2 linked regions of the Spirosoma aureum genome follow. The protein of the gene in region 1 interacts with the protein of each later gene in a pairwise test. Links are inferred from orthologs where the notes say so. Each region holds a gene or a part of one and is shown on either strand. Other genes may lie near its edges.

Evidence for each region.
Region 2: the proteins of dnaE (region 1) and G8759_RS09450 interact in binary tests that used the Escherichia coli proteins (3 or more experiments, as listed by UniProt). The link is inferred for Spirosoma aureum from one-to-one orthologs.

What each region holds. Positions count from the first base shown.
Region 1 is NZ_CP050063.1:6,887,620-6,897,778, forward strand. Bases 1,882-6,109 are described here. They hold dnaE (DNA polymerase III subunit alpha), read right to left. Parts: upstream 5,718-6,109; coding sequence 2,082-5,717; downstream 1,882-2,081. Other genes in these bases: G8759_RS27340 (hypothetical protein), read left to right, coding at 1,882-2,078; G8759_RS27350 (SGNH/GDSL hydrolase family protein), read left to right, coding at 6,035-6,109. Outside these bases: polA (DNA polymerase I), read right to left, coding at 1-119; G8759_RS27335 (fasciclin domain-containing protein), read right to left, coding at 332-1,351; more of G8759_RS27340, read left to right, coding at 1,635-1,881; more of G8759_RS27350, read left to right, coding at 6,110-6,859; G8759_RS27355 (FAD-dependent oxidoreductase), read right to left, coding at 6,860-8,155; G8759_RS27360 (TldD/PmbA family protein), read right to left, coding at 8,320-9,660; G8759_RS27365 (TldD/PmbA family protein), read right to left, coding at 9,744-10,159. UniProt on the Escherichia coli protein: DNA polymerase III is a complex, multichain enzyme responsible for most of the replicative synthesis in bacteria. This DNA polymerase also exhibits 3' to 5' exonuclease activity. The alpha chain is the DNA polymerase catalytic subunit.
Region 2 is NZ_CP050063.1:2,365,527-2,374,297, forward strand. The notes cover bases 2,734-5,573. They hold G8759_RS09450 (methionine aminotransferase), read right to left. Parts: upstream 4,814-5,573; coding sequence 3,653-4,813; downstream 2,734-3,652. Other genes in these bases: G8759_RS09440 (carboxymuconolactone decarboxylase family protein), read right to left, coding at 2,734-3,145; G8759_RS09445 (DUF4395 domain-containing protein), read right to left, coding at 3,155-3,640; G8759_RS09455 (hypothetical protein), read right to left, coding at 4,835-5,110; G8759_RS09460 (DUF1684 domain-containing protein), read right to left, coding at 5,126-5,573. In the rest of the region: G8759_RS09425 (SusC/RagA family TonB-linked outer membrane protein), read right to left, coding at 1-885; G8759_RS09430 (GNAT family N-acetyltransferase), read right to left, coding at 1,255-1,740; G8759_RS09435 (mycofactocin-coupled SDR family oxidoreductase), read right to left, coding at 1,790-2,593; more of G8759_RS09440, read right to left, coding at 2,597-2,733; more of G8759_RS09460, read right to left, coding at 5,574-6,094; G8759_RS09465 (sterol desaturase family protein), read right to left, coding at 6,146-7,360; G8759_RS09470 (M14 family zinc carboxypeptidase), read right to left, coding at 7,427-8,771. UniProt on the Escherichia coli protein: Shows aminotransferase activity with methionine and histidine as substrates, and to a lesser extent also with phenylalanine.

The sequences.
Region 1 (10,159 bases):
ATCGCTGACGTATTCACGCCCCGCGATGAAATACGGGGCGATTTATTAAAGGCAAAATGAGCGCGATAGATCAGAGCCAGCGCGTCTAACAGAAAGAGTTTTTTTTGTGGTTTAGCCATTCGATACAGGTCACAAGTCAAGGTGCCAAAGGTCGAAAGTCTTACGGACAATCCCGCGATTTCGGCTTAACAATTTGATGCGTTATCCTTATAAACAAAACAGTTGGTGCAGGGTTTTGATTCCTCCCAAACAGCTCTAAAACGCCAAAAACGCACAAGCCGAGCTCTGATATGAGCTCGGCTTGTGCAGGAAGAAAAGGATACTAACTTATCTACTGAGGCAGCAACAATCGATCGACGACATTGATTACGCCATTGGTTGCCGGAATGTCAGGAAATATAATATTCGATGCCGTACCACCATTTCCTTTACCGGTTACGGTTATAGCCGTTGTACTGGCAGTATAAGTAATTGTACCGGTCTGGGCAGTTGTCAAACTTGATCCACTGGAAATCAGCGGTGTAAACACTCGGCCCGGTACAATATGGTACTGAAGAATCTGGCCTAATGTAGCTACTGGTAGCGCATTTATGTCTGCTACTGTTTTAATAGTGGGTATAGCAGCGGTAAAGGCGGCATCGGTTGGCGCAAATACAGTTAATGGTGTAGTACCAGTTAAGGAACTAGCCGCCCCTACTCTGGCTACAGCCGCCTGTAGGAACGTAAATGATACGGTTGGGAATAATCCTGGTATAGCCTGAATAGTACCAACCAGATCGCCCAGAATCGGTGGAACCAATACCCGATCAATGACGTGCACTACACCGTTACTGGCTTGTTGATCTGCCAGAACGATTCGTGCGCCATTGGCAGATATACTGCTGGAGGTCCCCGATGTTGAGACTACTTTTGATAGATACAACGATGAGCCACCAAGCGTGGGAACGGGTGTTAGCAGTGCCGTTGGTATAGCCGCAGACTCCGTCTTTGTGCTGAGTATGTGGTACTGAAGAACTGCTGTTAACTGCAGTATAGGAATATTATTAATGGCTACTGTATCGGCGTAAGCAGGACCTAATAACTTAAAGGCAGCATCAGTTGGTGCAAAAACAGTGTAGGCACCTGGTTGTCTCAAAGCACCAGCCAAATTGGCACGGGTAATGGCTTTTTTGAATAGCGTAAACTGATTCGTGGTCCCATTGCCATTATTAATTAAATCATAAATCGTTGGGACGGTTGGTGTGTTATCATCATTTTTTTTACAGGCAGAGAACGTAAAAATCAGCGCAACGAACAGTGCAGATAACAGACCCCACTTTCGCCTGGAGAGCGGGTATTGATTACTAGTCATGATTGATTGGGAGTTGGTGTACAAAAAAGGATCAGGGCACCATTGTTTAGCCCGTCCTGCAAAAAAACGACTAATTATCGACTTTGTTCTTAAATATTTATCAGGCGTTAAACGAATAAGCAATTTATAATTTCCCTTCGTCTACTAAGCAAAAAGTAGGCTTAAGGGCTCTCATATGGCGCAACTAAATCATTTTTTCTACTATATCACTCTTACCCTATAAACCATCAGGAATATTCACCGTTATTCAGAAAACTCAATCGTCCAAATTAGTTGACGTACCATGCGTATTGCCTTGCTTATTATCTCAACAGGCCTATTTTTCGGATGTCAGGACCGTTCTTCGCAGGAATCAGCAAGTACTTCTTCCGCTGAAACAGCAGTAGCCGCTGACACCCTCTGTTTTCAACAGATACTAAAACGCGATACGACAACAATTCAGTTAATTATGAATGGAACGAAGGCCACTGGCTATCTGGACATTAATCCCTATGAAAAAGATCGGGCACGCGGGCCTATTCAGGGAACGATTAAGGGGAATCAGATCGAGGTCAATTGGGATCGTTCGGGCGAAGGCGTCGTTCAACGCTACACACTCGATCTACATCTCAAAGCTGATGCCATTACCTGGCATGAAGGTGAGCGAGTTAAAAAACAGGGCGTATGGGTGCTCAAACAACCCACACGCGGCTATGAATACGTATTGAATAAGACAAACTGCCCCTGACCTCTACGCCACCTTACAGGTTACGCCCTCCATGGCTTCCAGCGATCGGAGCAGCGAGTTAGCCGGTGAGACCTTCAGCGTACGCGACTGCAAACTGACCTCGATCCGTTCGGCGTGATCAACTACGTTGAGCGAGAGCGTACAAGTGCCGGGATGCGCATTGACAAGCTCATTTATTTTGGCGACAACCTGCGCATTCAATGAGTCGATCGTTAAGGATACACGCAGTTCCTTGCAGAACTTTTCGCGCATATCGTTCAGCAACCGGATGCTTACCGGCTTAAATTCTAACTGCTCAGAGCCCCATTTATTCTGGGTCTTACCCGTAATGTGCAGGAAACGCCCAACCTCAATGTATTGCACCAGCCGGACGTAGTCATCACCGAAAAGGGCCATTTCAAGGGACGTGTTATAATCTTCTATTTTAAAGATACAGAACGGATTGCCGCTTTTCGTTATGCGCATTTGTACAGCCGATACAATGCCTCCAACTTTAATTTCAGGTTGTTTTGTCTCGAAAATATTGCCCAGCGTACAGTTACAGAACCCCTCCATTTCGAGCTTAAACTCATCGAGTGGGTGGCCAGTGATGTAAAAACCAACAACGTCTTTCTCAAATTTCAGCTTTTCGATCTGATTCCATTCCGTAACAGTTGGCGCTTTGGGTCGGGCTAGCATTGGTTCGCCATTCATCATGGCGCCAAACAGCGACTGTTGAGCGGCCGCTTTCTCGGCGTGGTAGTTGTTGGCGTAGCGTATAATTTTATCAAGAAATGGGGAAGTGTCGCCATCTGCCATCTCAAAATATTGCGCGCGGTGGTATTCGTCGATACTGTCGAAAGCACCAGCGTAAGCCAGAGATTCCCACGTTTTCTTGTTCACGGTTCGAAGGTTGACCCGAATCGCAAAGTCGAAAATATCTTTAAATGGTCCGCCCGCTTTGCGCTCCTCAATGATGGCTTCTACGGCCGCGTCGCCCGCGCCTTTGATACCACCCAGCCCGAATCGAATCTCGCCCTTTTGGTTTACCCCGAAAAACCGCTCGGACTCATTTACGTCAGGACCAAGAACCGGAATGTTGATATTTTTACATTCTTCCATGAAGAATGTGATCTTGTCGATTGTGCCCAGGCAGCTTGTTAACACCGCAGCCATGTATTCGGCCCGGTAGTGAGCTTTAAGATAGGCCGTCTGATAGGCGACAAACGCATAACAGGTCGAGTGCGATTTGTTGAACGCGTAGGAGGCAAAGGCTTCCCAGTCGGTCCAGACCTTTTCACAGACTTTCAGGGGTAGATTATTGGCCGTACAGCCATCCATAAACTTCCCTTTCATCTTGTCGAGCGTGGCTTTGTCTTTCTTCCCCATCGCCTTCCGCAGTACGTCGGCATCACCTTTGGTGAAGTTTCCGAGCTTCTGCGAGAGCAGCATCAATTGCTCCTGATAAACCGTAATGCCATATGTATCAGCCAGATACTCCTCCATTTCTGGCATATCGTACTTAACTTCTTCGCGCCCATGTTTGCGGTTGATGTAGTTCGGGATATAGGCAATCGGCCCCGGTCGGTAAAGGGCGTTCATGGCAATGAGGTCGCCAAAGCGGTCAGGCTTCAGATCCTTCATGTGCTTTTTCATGCCGTCGGATTCAAACTGAAACACGGCATTGGTTTCGCCCCGCTGGAAGAGTTTGTACGTTTCTTCGTCATCCAAGGGAATATCATCAATGCCGGTTTCCACGCCATTAATGAAAAAACCGCCATGATTTTGCTTGATGAGCCGAAGGCATTCCTTAATGATCGTCAGGTTGCGCAGACCCAGAAAGTCCATCTTGATAACCCCCGCATCCTCAATGACTTTACCTTCATATTGGGTAATAATGAGGTTCGTATCCTTCGAGGTTGACACCGGTACGATGTCCGATAAATCACTAGGCGCGATGATGATTCCAGCCGCGTGCAGGCCCGTGTTACGAACCGTACCTTCAAGTTTTCGGGCTTGTTTAAGTACAGCCGATACCTTTTCATAGTCGACGATCCGCATAGCCTGAGCCGCACTCTTGTCACCTGATTCGAGCGCACGCATTCGCTTCACATTATCGACCTCTTCGGGCTGAATAACGCTCGCTAAGCCGCCCGGCCCGTCAATCGGGTCCTCAAAAATGCGCTTGAGCGTCATATTGTAGGTCGGCTTGTCGGGTACAAGCTTCACAACCGCGTTGGCATCCTGAAGGGGCAGATCCATGACACGAGCAACGTCTTTGATCGACGACTTAGACGCCATTGTGCCATAGGTGACGATCTGGGCAACCTGTTGCTTGCCGTATTTCTGCACGACATAATCAATCACCTTCTGACGGCCTTCGTCATCGAAGTCCGTATCGATATCGGGCATCGACTTCCGGTCGGGGTTCAGGAACCGCTCGAACAGCAGGTCGTATTTAATGGGGTCGATATTGGTGATACCTGTGCAATAAGCCACCGCACTCCCAGCTGCCGACCCACGACCCGGCCCGATCATCACGCCCAGATCACGCCCGGCTTTAATGAAGTCAGATACGATCAGGAAGTACCCCGCGAAGCCCATTGTCTTGATCGTAAACAACTCAAAGTCAAGGCGTTCCTGAATATGCGGAAGTATATCAACGTAGCGTTCTTTGGCTCCTGTATAGGTCAGGTGACGCAGGTATTCCCACTGGTTCAGCACATCGTCGGTATGCTGCTGAAACTCCTGTGGAATCGGGAAGTTGGGTAGCATGATGTCACGCTTCAACTTCAGGGTTTCTACCTTCCCAACAATCTCGTTGGTGTTATCGATCGCTTCGGGCAGATCTTTAAACAGCGTCGTCATCTCCTGCGTGTTCTTAAAATAGAACTGGTCGCTGAAGAAGGCAAAGCGGGTATTTTTGGGCATTACCTCGTCGTCACTGAATTCCTTCATCGACGGCGTACTTTGCTTTTCGTTGGTATTCACACATAACAGAATGTCATGCGCTACCCAGTCGTCCTGATCGACGTAATGTGAATCGTTCGAGGCAATGATTTTGACATTATATTTCCGGGCGAACCGCACCAGCACTTCGTTGACCTTGATTTGATCCGGAATTTCATGCCGTTGTAATTCGACATAATAGTCTTCACCGAAGCGGTCAAGCCACCATTTAAACTCTATTTCACCGGCCTCCTCGCCTTTTTTCAGGATGGTTTTCGGCACCGATGCGCCGATGCAGCAGGTAGAAGCAATCAATCCCTCTTTGTACTGATCGATGAGCGCTTTCGTAACGCGGGGATATTTGCCGTAGAGCCCTTCAATGTAGCCTAGTGAGCAGAGCTTTGCCAGATTTTTATAGCCCTGCGCATTTTTGGCAAGCAGAAGCTGGTGGTATCGAATGTCTTTCTTTTCTTTCGTAAACTGTTTGATGGTGTGATCCTCTACCACATAGAATTCACAGCCAACAATGGGTTTGATACCCTGCTTGCTGGCTTCGGCCACAAACTCAAACACGCCAAACATATTGCCGTGGTCGGTGATGGCAACGGCAGGCATGTTGTCATTTTTAGCTTTCTTAATCAGCTTTTTAATGTCGGCCTGCCCATCGAGCAGCGAGTATTGAGTATGGCAGTGGAGATGAGAGAATTGCATAGTCTGATCAGACCGCCGATGCGGCCGATATTTGTCGATTTCCCTGATTTACGGGATTCCGTTCCTCTGTAAAAATAGGCAAACTGCGCGGGCAACAGGTAACAAAGAGTGGGGATTTTTGAAAAGAATTTGGTAAAAGCCTGACAGAGAATTGACTTAGCCCAACTTTATCTATTCTAGCATACTAGTCGGTTTAACCGTTGGCAAGTAAGATTAGCAAAACCTATAGTAAATGGTTTATTAACCCATCTTTTTGTAGGAGGAATCAGATAAAAACGGATTATTGGCATGGCCATGCCAAATGCAATCAAATCGACATGAGAAATTGGATAATATTCATTGCGCTGATTGGTCTAATCAGCTCCTTTAAGCCCAAAGAACTTACCTGGGTTGCAATAGGTGATTCGATCACGTATTTAAATGAGCATCGGGACGAAACCGGGAATCGGATTACGAAAGGCTACATGACCCGAGTTACAGAACAACTCCCTTACATTCATTACACCAATCAAGGCCACAATGGCTGGACTGCTATTCGGATTGCACAGGAAATTGAGAAGTTAGGCTTGACAAAAGCTGATATTTATTCGGTCTTTCTGGGTACCAACGATTGGTGGGCTGGCCGACCCCTGGGTCGTTTTGACGACTATCAACGAAATACGGGAAACACGACGGTGTATGGCTCGTTCCGGATTATTATCGACAAACTACGCAGTCTTAATCCGCAAGCGCATATCCTGTTGATCACCCCCATGCAACGGGTGGATTTTGTCTATCTGGCAAACATGAAAAACAACGCTTTTGGGTCCTATAAAGCCAAAAACGGGCAATATCTCGAATCCATTGCCAATGCCATCGACACCATTGGTCGTCACGAAAAATTTGAGGTCGTTGACCTGTATCACCTGAATGGATTAAAGTTAAAAAAGCTTGTTAAGTACAAGCGGCTAAAAAATCCGCAGACGGGTGTTTACACCAATTATCCGTATCCCAAATTCATCGATGTTCCCTTTGATCCTGAAAAGGACGAGTATCCGTATCCGGTTGACGCGATAGACAGAACGTATGATGGCCTGCACCCATCCGATAAAGGATATGACCTGATTAGTCGTAAACTGGTAAAGGCTATGAAAAAGTACTAGCTATCCGATCAATCGTTTCAGGCCAAACTTTTCTAATTTCTCCCTCTCTCCGGAAACGGTATTGGCGGCTATTTCGCCAAACGAAGCCCCCTGTTTGTAACCGTGGCCAGAATCGCCCCCCATTACCCACAGGTTATTGGCTTCTGGATGTGTATCCAGAATAAAATCGGTGTCGGGTGTGCTGGTATACTGGCAAACACGTTGCTCGATTAGGGGCTGGCCAACTATTTTGGGGAACCGTCTGGTAATTACGTTTAATGCCATATCCAGTTCTTCCGGTTTTATAGAGCGATTGTAGGTATCAAATCGATCCGTAACGTTATTGTCTGGTGGTGTTAATCCCAGTTTGAACCCGCGAAAATCACTTCCCGGCACGCCAAAGGAGCGGAATGGGCCGGTCATATCCCGATCCATCCAGGTCGGCAGTTTATTTTCCATAAGGTCGGATTGACCCGCCGGGCTTGCAAAAAAGAAAACTAACGCTCGGGTCACGGCGAGTTTCTTCGTCAGTTCCGGAAAAAGACGCGTCAACCACGGCCCACAGGCAAACAGGAACTGATCGGCTTCCAGCACATTCCCATTGGCAAGGGTCACCGACGTTGCTTTGCCGCCTTTAATGGATTCATGTTTTACCTGCTGTTGTAGAAACGTGCCGCCTTCTTTGACAAACAAATCACACACTGCCTGGCATCCCTTGCGGGCGTCCAGATAACCCGCTGTTGGATCATACATAACATGATCCAGCCCTTCTGTTCCTAGTTGCGGCCATCGTTTGACGGCATCATCAAGGCTTACTTTCTCGAGAGGCAGGCCAGCCTTTTTATAGATGGCGACAGCGGCCTCCGACTCGGCTTTACTGGATGGATAATTGAACAGTAGCAATCCATTCTGATGCAGAAGCTTCTGCCCCATGCGAGGCTCGTTTTCCTTCCAGAGCTTGATGGCGCGCATCGCCATCTCCACGTATATGGGGTCACTGTAATAGGCCCGAATCAAGCGGGTTTCTCCACCCGAACTTGACTGGTTGTTACCCGGTCCGAATTGATCAACGAGCGTTACTTTATACCCTTTTCGCACTAAATGCAAAGCCGTCCAGCCACCAAACGCACCCGCACCCACAACCACAATCTTCCCATTTTTCGCAGGCTGTTTGATGAACGATGCAGCACCCGCCTGCGACTCTAAAGGCAAGGTTGTGCCTAAGGCGCTCAGCGTTGCGCCGTGGAGACCATACTTCAATAACTGGCGTCGGTCGATGTGCCCTGGCTTAACTTCATTCTGGCTCTTGATTGCCATGTTATTAATTCATTGATTTAGGACTTTGGCTTCGAGCCGTAGAGCCGTGCCACGGTTATCAGGAGCAGCATTAGTAACCACCGTCCGCGGCTGCGGTGGCACGGCTCTACGGCTCGAAGCCAAAGTCCTATGATTATAAGCGAAAGGAAATTAACGTAGTGCGCCTAGACAGCATCGGACAGGGATGTGAACGTAAACTCCCTGATTTTCATGGCCGGAATGAGGTAATTGGCAAACGAGCCCTCACTACTCACGACCCGTTCTACATTCCCGAGTGTTTCGAGATTGTTGAGCATGATAACCGGACTTTCGTTAAAGCGGAAATTCTTGACAGGATGCTTTATTTTACCGTTTTCAATGTAAAACGTCCCATCACGAGTCAGCCCGGTGACCAACAGCGATTGCGGATCAACGGAGCGGATATACCAGAACTTGGTTACCAAAATACCCCGTTGTGTGGTTTTGATCAGTTCTTCCAGCGTAGCGCTCCCTCCTGCCATCATGAAATTGGTCGGTGGTGGAACCGCCTTTACGCCTTTTTTCTGTGCCCAGAAACGTGAATACGATAAATTTTTGACCACCCCTTTCTCGATCCAGTTGATTTTCTCCTGGGTCCGACCATCCGACGACCAGGGCGAAGCGGGTAACTCCGGATTAGTCGGGTCCGAATAAATCGTCACCCGCTCGTCCATAATTCGCTCTCCGAGTTTCGTTTTTCCGCCTGGTTTGCTCAGAAACGATCGGCCTTCGTCGGCACTACGGGCATCCAGACTACGGAACAGGTGTTCGAGCAGTACGGCAGCTGCGAGCGGTTCCAGAATAACGGTATATTTGCCGGGCTCAATGGCTCGTGCTCCTACGGAGCCAAGGGCTTTCTGAAGGGCAGTCTGGGTTGCAGAGTTGGTATTCAGCTTCGTAAAATCGCTCACCCCCTGAGCGGCAAAACCCGAGCCGGTTCCGTCTTCGGTACGAATCGTCGAACTGAAGTTTACGATCGTTCGGGGGTAATAGGCAAACAGGCCCTTATTATTCATCATGGCTGAGTAGCCAACCCGATCTTCGAGATAACCGGCTACCGTCTGGTTTTTCGAACGGGCAATCTGAATACTTTGGGCTACGGCTTTGGCCCGAGCTTCCGCTGAAATGGTAGCCGTCGAATCAAAGAAGCCGATTGGTGGTAAATAGGGCTGAGGCCCCAGCAGTTCGACGTATTCGGGATTTTCGGGAGCCAGCCGGGCCAGTTCCTCCGATCGACGCACAACCTTTTCCAGCGAGGCATCGTCAAATTCATCGATGGTGGCCACTCCAACTTTTTTACCAAAAGCCGACTGTACGGCTAACCGCTTATAAACCAATGAGCCACAGGTTGAGACTTTGTTACGGGCATACCGAATATTGCTCCATTCCTCGCCCTGTAAATTCACCTCGCATTCATCGGCTTTTGAATACGTTAACACTTTAGTCAACAGGGCTTTTACGTCAGCTTCGGGAAGAATTATAGACATGGTTGTCGATTTGAGTCTTACGGAATCTGGTTTAGAGCAGCCAACGCAATAAGCCCTATCGTAAACCACATTCCGGAAAGCGATTAGATTTTTCTGGCGGTATTAATCACATTGACACCGTTGAAACGAGCCGTTGCGCTACCGTGAGAAACGGCATTGATTTGGATAGGCTGCCCTTTTCCATCAAAAAATGACCCGCCCAACCGATAGTCACGTTCATCGCAGACCTTGACGCAGGAGTTCCAGAATTCCTGCGTATTTGACTGATAGGCCACATCTTTGAGCATGCCGGCAATCTGACCATCTTTGATCTCATAGAATAGCTGGCCTCCAAACTGGAAGTTATACCGCTGCTGATCAATTGAGTACGAACCGTCGCCAATAATATAGATACCCCGTTTAACATCTTTAATCAATTCATCGACCGACAGTTGCTCTTTCCCGGCCGCCAGCGACACATTGGCCATTCGCTGAAACTGAACAGACCCCCAGCTATCGG
Region 2 (8,771 bases), 4.5 Mb from region 1 along the record:
CTGAACACCAGCCGCCTGAGCAGCAGCCCAGGTGTAAATTTTGCCATCGTTACCCCGGAAATTTGTGAAGGTGCCATCCAGCCCCTGTGCGTATTCGTCCTGAAAATCAGGTAATACCAGCGCATTGCCCAGCGAATAATCGATACCGTATTTAACACCAATGCCTTTTCGGTTTTTACCCGACTTGGTTGTAATCAGAACAACGCCGTTGCTACCCCGCTGACCGTACAAGGCAGCTGCATTGGGCCCTTTCAGCACAGAAATTGTTTCGATATCTTCTGGGTTGATATTGGAAATTCCGTCGCCATAGTCAATACCGCCTGTGCTGCCGGGGGCCTTTGGATTTTGATTGTCCATTGGAATCCCGTCAATGACATACAGCGGCTGGCTGTTTCCCACGAGTGAGTTAGCGCCCCGGATGATCACCCGCGACGAGCCGCCTGCGCCATTGGCCGAACGAGTTACCTGAACACCCGCCATTTTACCGGCAAGTGTAGTCGCTACATTGGCTTCTTTGGCCGTTGAAATATCCTGTCCATTTAATTCCTGGATTGAATACCCCAGTGAACGCTTGTCGCGCTTGATGCCGAGGGCTGTTACGACCACTTCACTCAATACGGCATTGTCTTCGGCAAGCGTTACCGAAAGTTCCGTTCGGTTGCCGACGGGCACTTCCTGCCTGACAAATCCAACACCCGAAAAAATGAGCGTTGCAGTAGGGTCTGCATTCACTGAAAATTTGCCGGTAACATCGGTAACCGTTCCACGAGTGGTTCCTTTTACGAGAACGTTTATTCCTACTAATGGCTCTTTTTTGGCATCCAGGACCGTTCCCTGAATAGCGGTCTGAGCCCACAAAAACCCGGAAATCAAAAAGGCTATCATACTCAGAGATAGCCTTTTTAGGGTAAATGAATGGAAATGTCTTTTCATATTTCTTAACAATTTGTTAATAATTTCTTAACACTAATTTAATATTGATATTTCCAAAGCTAACAAAATAATGAACACAGGCTAGTATCGACTTATAGATAACCATGTGTTTATGGGTGAAAAATCGGCTTTGCGTGGAAGATGCTGTATTGAGGGGGGACTTTCTAGCCAGATTACTGGTGGCCAAATACAGCACAATCAGCAAAACCAAATGCAATTGGCTGCTGACGCTTGGCGGGGCACTATAGTAGAAAGAGATAGCCTTGGCCTGATAGGGGAGCTAATTATAAACAGGGAAGCAATGGGAAATCGTATAACTCGTTATCCCAGCCACTGGTACATAACCAGCGCATCGGTAAAGCCCAATGTCTGGTGGTGAAAGGCTTTGGGCAATGTACCAATAACCTCAAAACCACACCGTTTCCAAAGTCTGATTGCTACTTCGTTCGTGCTGACAACGCTATTGAACTGCATGGCTCTAAAGCCTAATCGCCTGGCTTCGTCCAGCGAAAAGCGGCACATGGCTTCGGCGATTCCACGGCCACGGTAGTCCGGTTTTACCATATAACCCGCATTGGCTACGTGCGAACCTAAGTCGGGCTGATTGGCTTTGATGAAAAATGTGCCGACTATTTCGTTTTCCAGCTCACAAACGTATGCGTACTTCTGTGTGTCGAACCAGATAGCCAGCATTTTCTCCCGTGACGAATCAGGAGCGAAAACCCAGGTGTCACCTGTCTGAATAATGTTGCTGATGATGTCCCAAACTACATCCGCATCCTTTTCTTCAATCCGTCGGAAACGCATACGGCGCTATAGATTCTGAATGAATTGGACAAAAATCTTATCCGCTTGCTTACCGTGTCAACAGGCCCGCATCCAGCACAAACTGGGAACCGGTTATGTACCGTGCTCCGTCGGAAACCAGATAGAGAACCATAGCTGAAACGTCTTCGGGCTCTACCCAGGGTACAGGAAGTAGATTGCCCGCCGACCGTTCGGCAATCGCCTGCGTGGTGGTACCTTCGAGTTCGGCCAGGCCATCGTTCATGGGTGTATTGACGCCGGTTGGGTGGATCGAGTTGACCCGGATGTTATGTGGGGCCAGTTCAATGGCCCACGATTTGGTTAAGCCAACCAGGCCCCATTTTGAGGCTGCGTAATGGCTCAGTCGATTCATACCCCGTAGTCCGGCAATGGACGAATTATTGATGATGGCACCACTCTTTTGCCTGATCATGACCGGAATCACGTGCCTGGCTACCAGCCAGGCACCCTTCAGATTAATGTCGAGCATGGCGTCCCATTCTTCTTCGGGAAGTTCGTGCGCTAATCCGTAGGCACAGATGCCCGCATTATTGAAGAGAATATCGATTCGGCCAAAATCGACAACGGCTGCATCGACAGCCTGTTTTACTTCATCATTGCGTCGAACATCTCCCTGAACGGTCAGACACCCGACCCCCAGCGCTTCTACTTCGTGTTGCAACGATTCGAGCTCAGTTTTGGAGCCAAGCTTATAACCAGGATAGGCCAGGGGTTTGGCCAAATCGAAGGCAACAATATTGATTCCTTCTTTGGCTAAAGCAAGAGCTACGGCGCGGCCCTGACCATGAGCCGCGCCGGTAATGAACGCTACTTTTTTCTGTAAATCAGCCATTAGTTACGGTTGGTGTTGTTGGGTCAGGGGCAAATAAGGATACAGGTAATCGTCAATAGTTACGTCGAGTACATTGTTGAACACGTTTGTGGCAATCATCTGACCAGCAAAAGCAACCAGTACCACAATCTGCTGGTCGGTATACCGTTCGGCAATGGGTTCATAGAGTTCGTCAGGTACCTCTCCTTTATGCTGCGCAATAGCACTTCCGAAGTTGATTACGGCCTGCTCATGGTTACTCAGATGGAGGTCTTCGGGGCGTTCGCCGTTATCAATAATGATTCGCCGGAAAAATGTGGTGCACAGTGGGCAGTTCGAACCTTCCGAAATGGTGTGGGCAAACAGATAAGCCAGCCGGTCGCCGAGCGTTTTCTTCACTTCTTCATACAGCGGATACCATTGCATATAAATCTGAAATGATAGCAACGATCGGCCCAGCGTAGCCTTCATGTTCGTAATTCGACTACCTGGGTAATCGGTTACATGGGCATCGAAAGCCGTCTGTACGTCAGGTGTAACGTCGTCAGACGGAAGGGGTGTTATCCGGGGCATGGGGAATGGCTAGTTTATGATTTTGCTGCGTTTCAGAAGGGTGTAGACATAGCAACCGGCACAAATGCCTACCAGCGATTCAAGAGCCGCAAAAAGGGCTAGTGTAATGGTCAGAACGAGCGGGTTGCCACCCAGCAGATCTACTGTCAGAATAGAAGCCGCAAATACCATACCGACACCAGCTGCAAAGCGTTTTGGAGCCTGATCGATCGGGCGAACCGGAAAATGCAGCGCTTTTACCACGGTATCGCTGATCCGGGCAAAGGGGCTAAACTTGCCATAATCGAACGCCCGGAGTGCAAAATCAACCAGAAGTACAACCGGCAGCAGCCAGAAACTGGTAAACACATGGGTGATGGCAATCAACAGCACAAAGAAAGCAACCGTCCGCACTTTATTTTCATTGACTTTCACCCCATCTACCGGGCAATCCAGTTCCGATTGACTAAAGCCCGCCAGTTGGTTCTGGGGCTTCTGAATAGTTACGTTTTTCATTGATCGTTAAGTTTATAATTGACTAAGTCGTTGAGCGGCCTCCTGCAAAATCGCGTCTTCTTTGGCAAAGCAGAACCGCAGGATTCGGTAATCATTTTTCTGCTGATAAAAAACTGAAACGGGAATCGACGCTACGCCAATTTCCTTTGTAAGCCGCACGGCCAGATCGTAGTCGGGCTCGTCGGTGATATTGGTGTACGAAACCGTCTGAAAAAAACTGCCTTCTGCCGGTTTGAAGCTAAACCGTGACTGGCTCAGTCCGGCCAGAAACAGATCCCGCTTTCGTTGATAAAAATCCGGTAGTTGCCGATAGTGATCCGGATCGTTTAAATAATCGGCCAGCGCATACTGGATTGGCGTAACCGTACTGAATGTCAGGTACTGGTGGATTTTTCGAAATTCAGTCGTTAAGTCCTTCGGTGCCAGGCAGTAACCTATTTTCCAGCCAGTAATGTGGAATGTCTTTCCAAAGGAGCCAACTACAAACGTACGTTCCTGTAAGACCGGATGCGTCATCAGTGACAGGTGTGTTCGATGATCGAACAGAATATGTTCGTAGACCTCATCACTCACGATCCAGATGTCGCGATCCTGAATCAGATCGGCTAGTTGCTGAAGGTCATCCGTTGTCCAGACTCGTCCGGTAGGGTTATGGGGTGTATTGACTAAAATCAGCCGGGTTTTGTCGGTAATTTTCTGCCCTACCGCCTGCCAGTCGATTTGATAATCGGGTGGTGTCAGCGTTACATAGACCGGAATACCGCCATTCAGTTCAATAGCAGGAACGTAACTGTCGTAGGCGGGTTCGAAAACGATCACCTCATCGCCCGGCCGAACCACTGCCGTAATGGCCGCAAAAAGAGCTTCGGTAGCTCCCGACGTAACGGTTACTTCGGTGTCGGGGTCATAAGCAACCCGGTATTGATCGAACGCTTTCTGAGCCAGTGCTTCCCGCAGGGCAGGAACCCCTGTCATGGGCGCGTATTGATTAAATCCCTTTCGCAGATAGTGCTCAACCAGCGACACCAGTTCGGGCGAACAATCGAATCCCGGAAATCCCTGCGAGAGATTGATGGCCCCGGTTTCGGCTGCCAGCTTCGACATGACCGTAAAAATGGTGGTGCCAACATGGGGTAGTTTCGATTGGAGGCCAGTGCCTAATGTCGTATTCATGAAAGTTGTGTTTAAAACGTGTTACGGCAGAAGTTCTTGCAGCGACAGTTGAATCGTATGCAGATAGGGTTCTAATTCATCGATACTGTCCAGCACGCGTAATAGCATAACATCATATTGTCGCTGACAGATCCACATTTCCACAAAAAGAGCATCAACGGCGTAGAGGTGAATCCAATAGCCCGGAATTCGCCGGATCTGCAGTGATTTCCCCTGCCGCCAAACCGTGTCCAACTGGCCCTGATAAGTCAGGTCCTGGAAATGAGCCGCTCTGTTCTGATTTCGGTCGCTTTGCATACGATAACTAATCCATCAATGATCTCCGTAACGTTTTTCTCCGGCCGTAACGGCCAACGCCAGCTTGTTCTGTTTCGGTGGCAGCGGACAGGTGGCGTAGGGAGTAAAGGCGCAGGGTGGGTTTATGGCCTGATTGAAGTCGAGGATCGTGGTGCCATCGGCCCCCGGCTTGTCAGCGTACAGGAACCGCCCCGACCCGTAGGTTTCGTGGGTGTTGGTGGCGTCACCAAACAGGATAAATAACTTTTGTCCTTCACCAACCGCATCGAGCCGGTAGGTTTTGCCTGCCCGTTCGAAGACAAGCGTACCTACTAACGGTTGCTGGGATGTCAGGCCCAGTACGTCAAGAATCGGAATGGTTTTTGGAGTCGATGGGGTTTCCACCCGCGCTTTAACCTGCCAGCTTTCGTCGACCGGGAAACGCTCGACACCGTGAAATTCGCTTACATAAGGGCTATCGAGATCGCGTAAGCGAATGCCATATTGATTGCCTCGTTTAATGATAAACCATCGCAGCGAGCCATGAGCCAGGGTTAGGGGCTTTTGATTTGGACCAAAAATGACGGTAGATTCAGTTAGGGGCTGCTCATTGGCCGATACGGTTGCTCCCTTGTGCGGAACAAAGCGAACGTCTCCTTTTTCCAGATAAAGCTGGCCCAGATCGGCCGGTGCGTCGGCCACCGGAAAGGCTATATCAAAATCAGAACCCCGACCAAGTGAGTTTTTACCCTCTTTCAGCCAGAATAGCCCGGCCAGATTGAGCCAGCCATTTTCGCTCTTCAACGAAACAACGCGTTTCTGGTGCCATTGATCGATTTTTTCCCGATAAGCCGGATCGTCGGTGATGCGAAACCCGGATACTACAAGAGTCATCAGCAGGCAGAGGGCCATAAACCAGCGTGAGTACACCGTCAAAGACGGTGATTTTCGGGCTGCCTTATTGCCCCGGAACGCCATTTGGTTGTTTTCGAGTTTGTGTCTCATAAAATTCAGGCTGTAGTCAGTAATGAAGGTATTCGGCTGGATAGTAAGTGGTTACCCCACCGTTCCATACACGAGCCGGAAATAACGTTTTTGGATCAATGAGAAATAAGCCCAGAGCGACAGCCCACCGATATAGGCCAGAATGACCAGCATCGGATAGCCCAGCGTCAGGTATAAACCAAGCCAGAGCACGATCAACCGGCCAATTTCAGGGTACAGTACCCATTGCCGTTGTTCAAGCAGTGCTCCACAATTAATTACTGTCAGCAAAATAAAGAGGGTGGTTAGAACCTTTACGGGTACAGACACGTAGCCGTCAAACAGCAGGTAGGTAAATAAGATCAACAGGATACCCGTAAGTTGCCCAACGACATAGCCCCGAAATCGTCGGCTCGTTGCTCGTACGGATGAGCGCAACAACAGCTGATTTTCTAATCCCTCGCGAATCGTCGGGTCAACGGCATCCGGTTTGTCGAAGAGAAGCTTGATTTTAGCCCGGAACCCCGGTGTTCGGCGGGCATGCTCAACTAACTCAAGCAGAAAATGAAAATGCTGCCACAGAAAGCTATGGCTGTCGAGCTGTTTGGTTAAGCCATAAACGGGTTCTTCCTGCTCTTCGGCAAAGGTGCCAAACAGCTTGTCCCAGAAAATAAAGACGTCACCATAGTTCTTGTCCAGGTAGTCGGGATTGCTCGCGTGGTGAACGCGGTGGTGTGAAGGTGTCACGAAGACATGCTCGAGCCAGCCCAGTTTGCCTATTGTGCGGGTGTGAATAAAAAACGGATAGAGTCCGTGAACCAGCAGCATGGTCGTAATCATTTCGGCGGGAAAACCGATGACCGGCAAAATCGACCAGAAACCTGTGCGTACCACGGCCTGAAAGACCGTAATGCGGGCCGAAACAGTGTAATTGAAATCTTCGCTCTGATGATGCACTACATGAACGGCCCAGAACACATTAATCTCATGGGCCAGCCGATGATACCAGTACCAGACAAAATCGGTGGCGATGAGCAAGGCTATCCAAGTCCAGGCATTGGTTTTAATGTCGAACAGGGCATAATGTTGATGTAAATAATTATACACGAAATAAAACGCGCCAACCGTAAAACTATCGATAAGCCGTTCGGCGATGCCCACGTTCAGGTTGGCAACCGAATTGTTGAATGTAAAGTACTTTTTCTTCTGCCGTTTGGCAACGAGATATTCCACCCCCATAAAAAACAGGAACAAGGGAACGGCAAAGGCAATCCAGTTAATCTGCATAGGTATTCGCTACTACTTATTTATAAAATTGTCGCCAAAGAGACCGTTCGCTTTGGCGACACCATGCTAATTCTCTTCCTGCCCGTTCGACAATTGGGTAGCCGGAACCGTCAGATGCTGACCAAACAACAGCGCGTTCAGGAACAATTTCGAGGTGCCATGCCAGTAACTGCGGAAATTCGGATTATCGGCGAACAGTACGATCCGCCCGGCTCCTTCCGGACTCACAACCACAGCCGCGGAATTGCTGATTTTCTTTAGATTTTCTTTTGAAACAAACCCGCTCACATAGGGCGACGCCGTGTATTTTACCACCGTGCCATAGGGACTGCTACTTGGTTTGAGAATGGTCGTTCCGTTGCGGAACACAAAGATTTTGCGATCCGTAAAACCGAATCCAAGTGGGTTCGTAATATCCAGATCGGCCGTATAAATCGAGCCAGCCACGGCACGAGGCCCTTCTTTGGCCGCAATGTTGACAAAGTCAATTCGATCGTTCGGGCGGGTTGCTGCCGATTTGCCCGTATCTGCCTTCGCAACGGCAGCCGGAGCCAGTAGATTTTCTTTAACCAGACCCTGTTTGATGGCCCATTCAGACGCGTTTTTGAGGGTGATCAGGGTGCCGCCCTCTTCAACCCAGTTTTTCAGTCGGGCAACAACCGCTTTGTCGAGCGATGCGTACTGACCGCCCACCAGAATCACAGTGTTGTAACGGCTCCAATTCGCCCGTCCGGCGTTACTGATCTCGATCTTTGAGAGTGGTAGCTTCAGGTGTTCGCTCAGCAAAAACCAGACTTCACCTGCTTCGGATGGGTTAACGCCCTGGCCAACCAGCAAAGCAGCTTCGGGCTTTTTCAGCGTACGGATGTTGTTACTGCCCAGGTCGATGCCCCCCGCATTGAATCCCGTTGAAACACCCGTAAAGGTTACGCCAGCCTGTTTACTGATAGCGTTGACGACCTTGTAGAGCGAATCGGCACTGATAGACTGAGCGGCTACCGGGATCACGATGGAACCGTATCCGAAATCACGATTTGGGTCATCCTTGACGGGATTAATGCTTTGCGGTCCTGAACTGGAACGAGCCACTGTATTCACCTGGAATGGCTTCAGCGCTACTTTGGCCTGAACGCCTGCCAGTTGTAAAGAAGATAGTGCCGTCGACGCGTGATAGTCGGACCAGTTCAGCACATAAGCGTAGGTCGATGGGCCGTTCAGAATACCTCCTGCCAATGGCTTGGCCACCGAAATCGGATTGCCTTTCACCAGAGCCGCGTCTTTCAATTTGGCGTATGGAAGTCCATAACCATGCACGAGCGACCAACCGGTTACGTCGTAAAAAACACTATCGTGGAAGGCTGTCACTTCCTCAAAAAGCGAATGAACAATTCGGTAATTGGGCTGTGCCGTC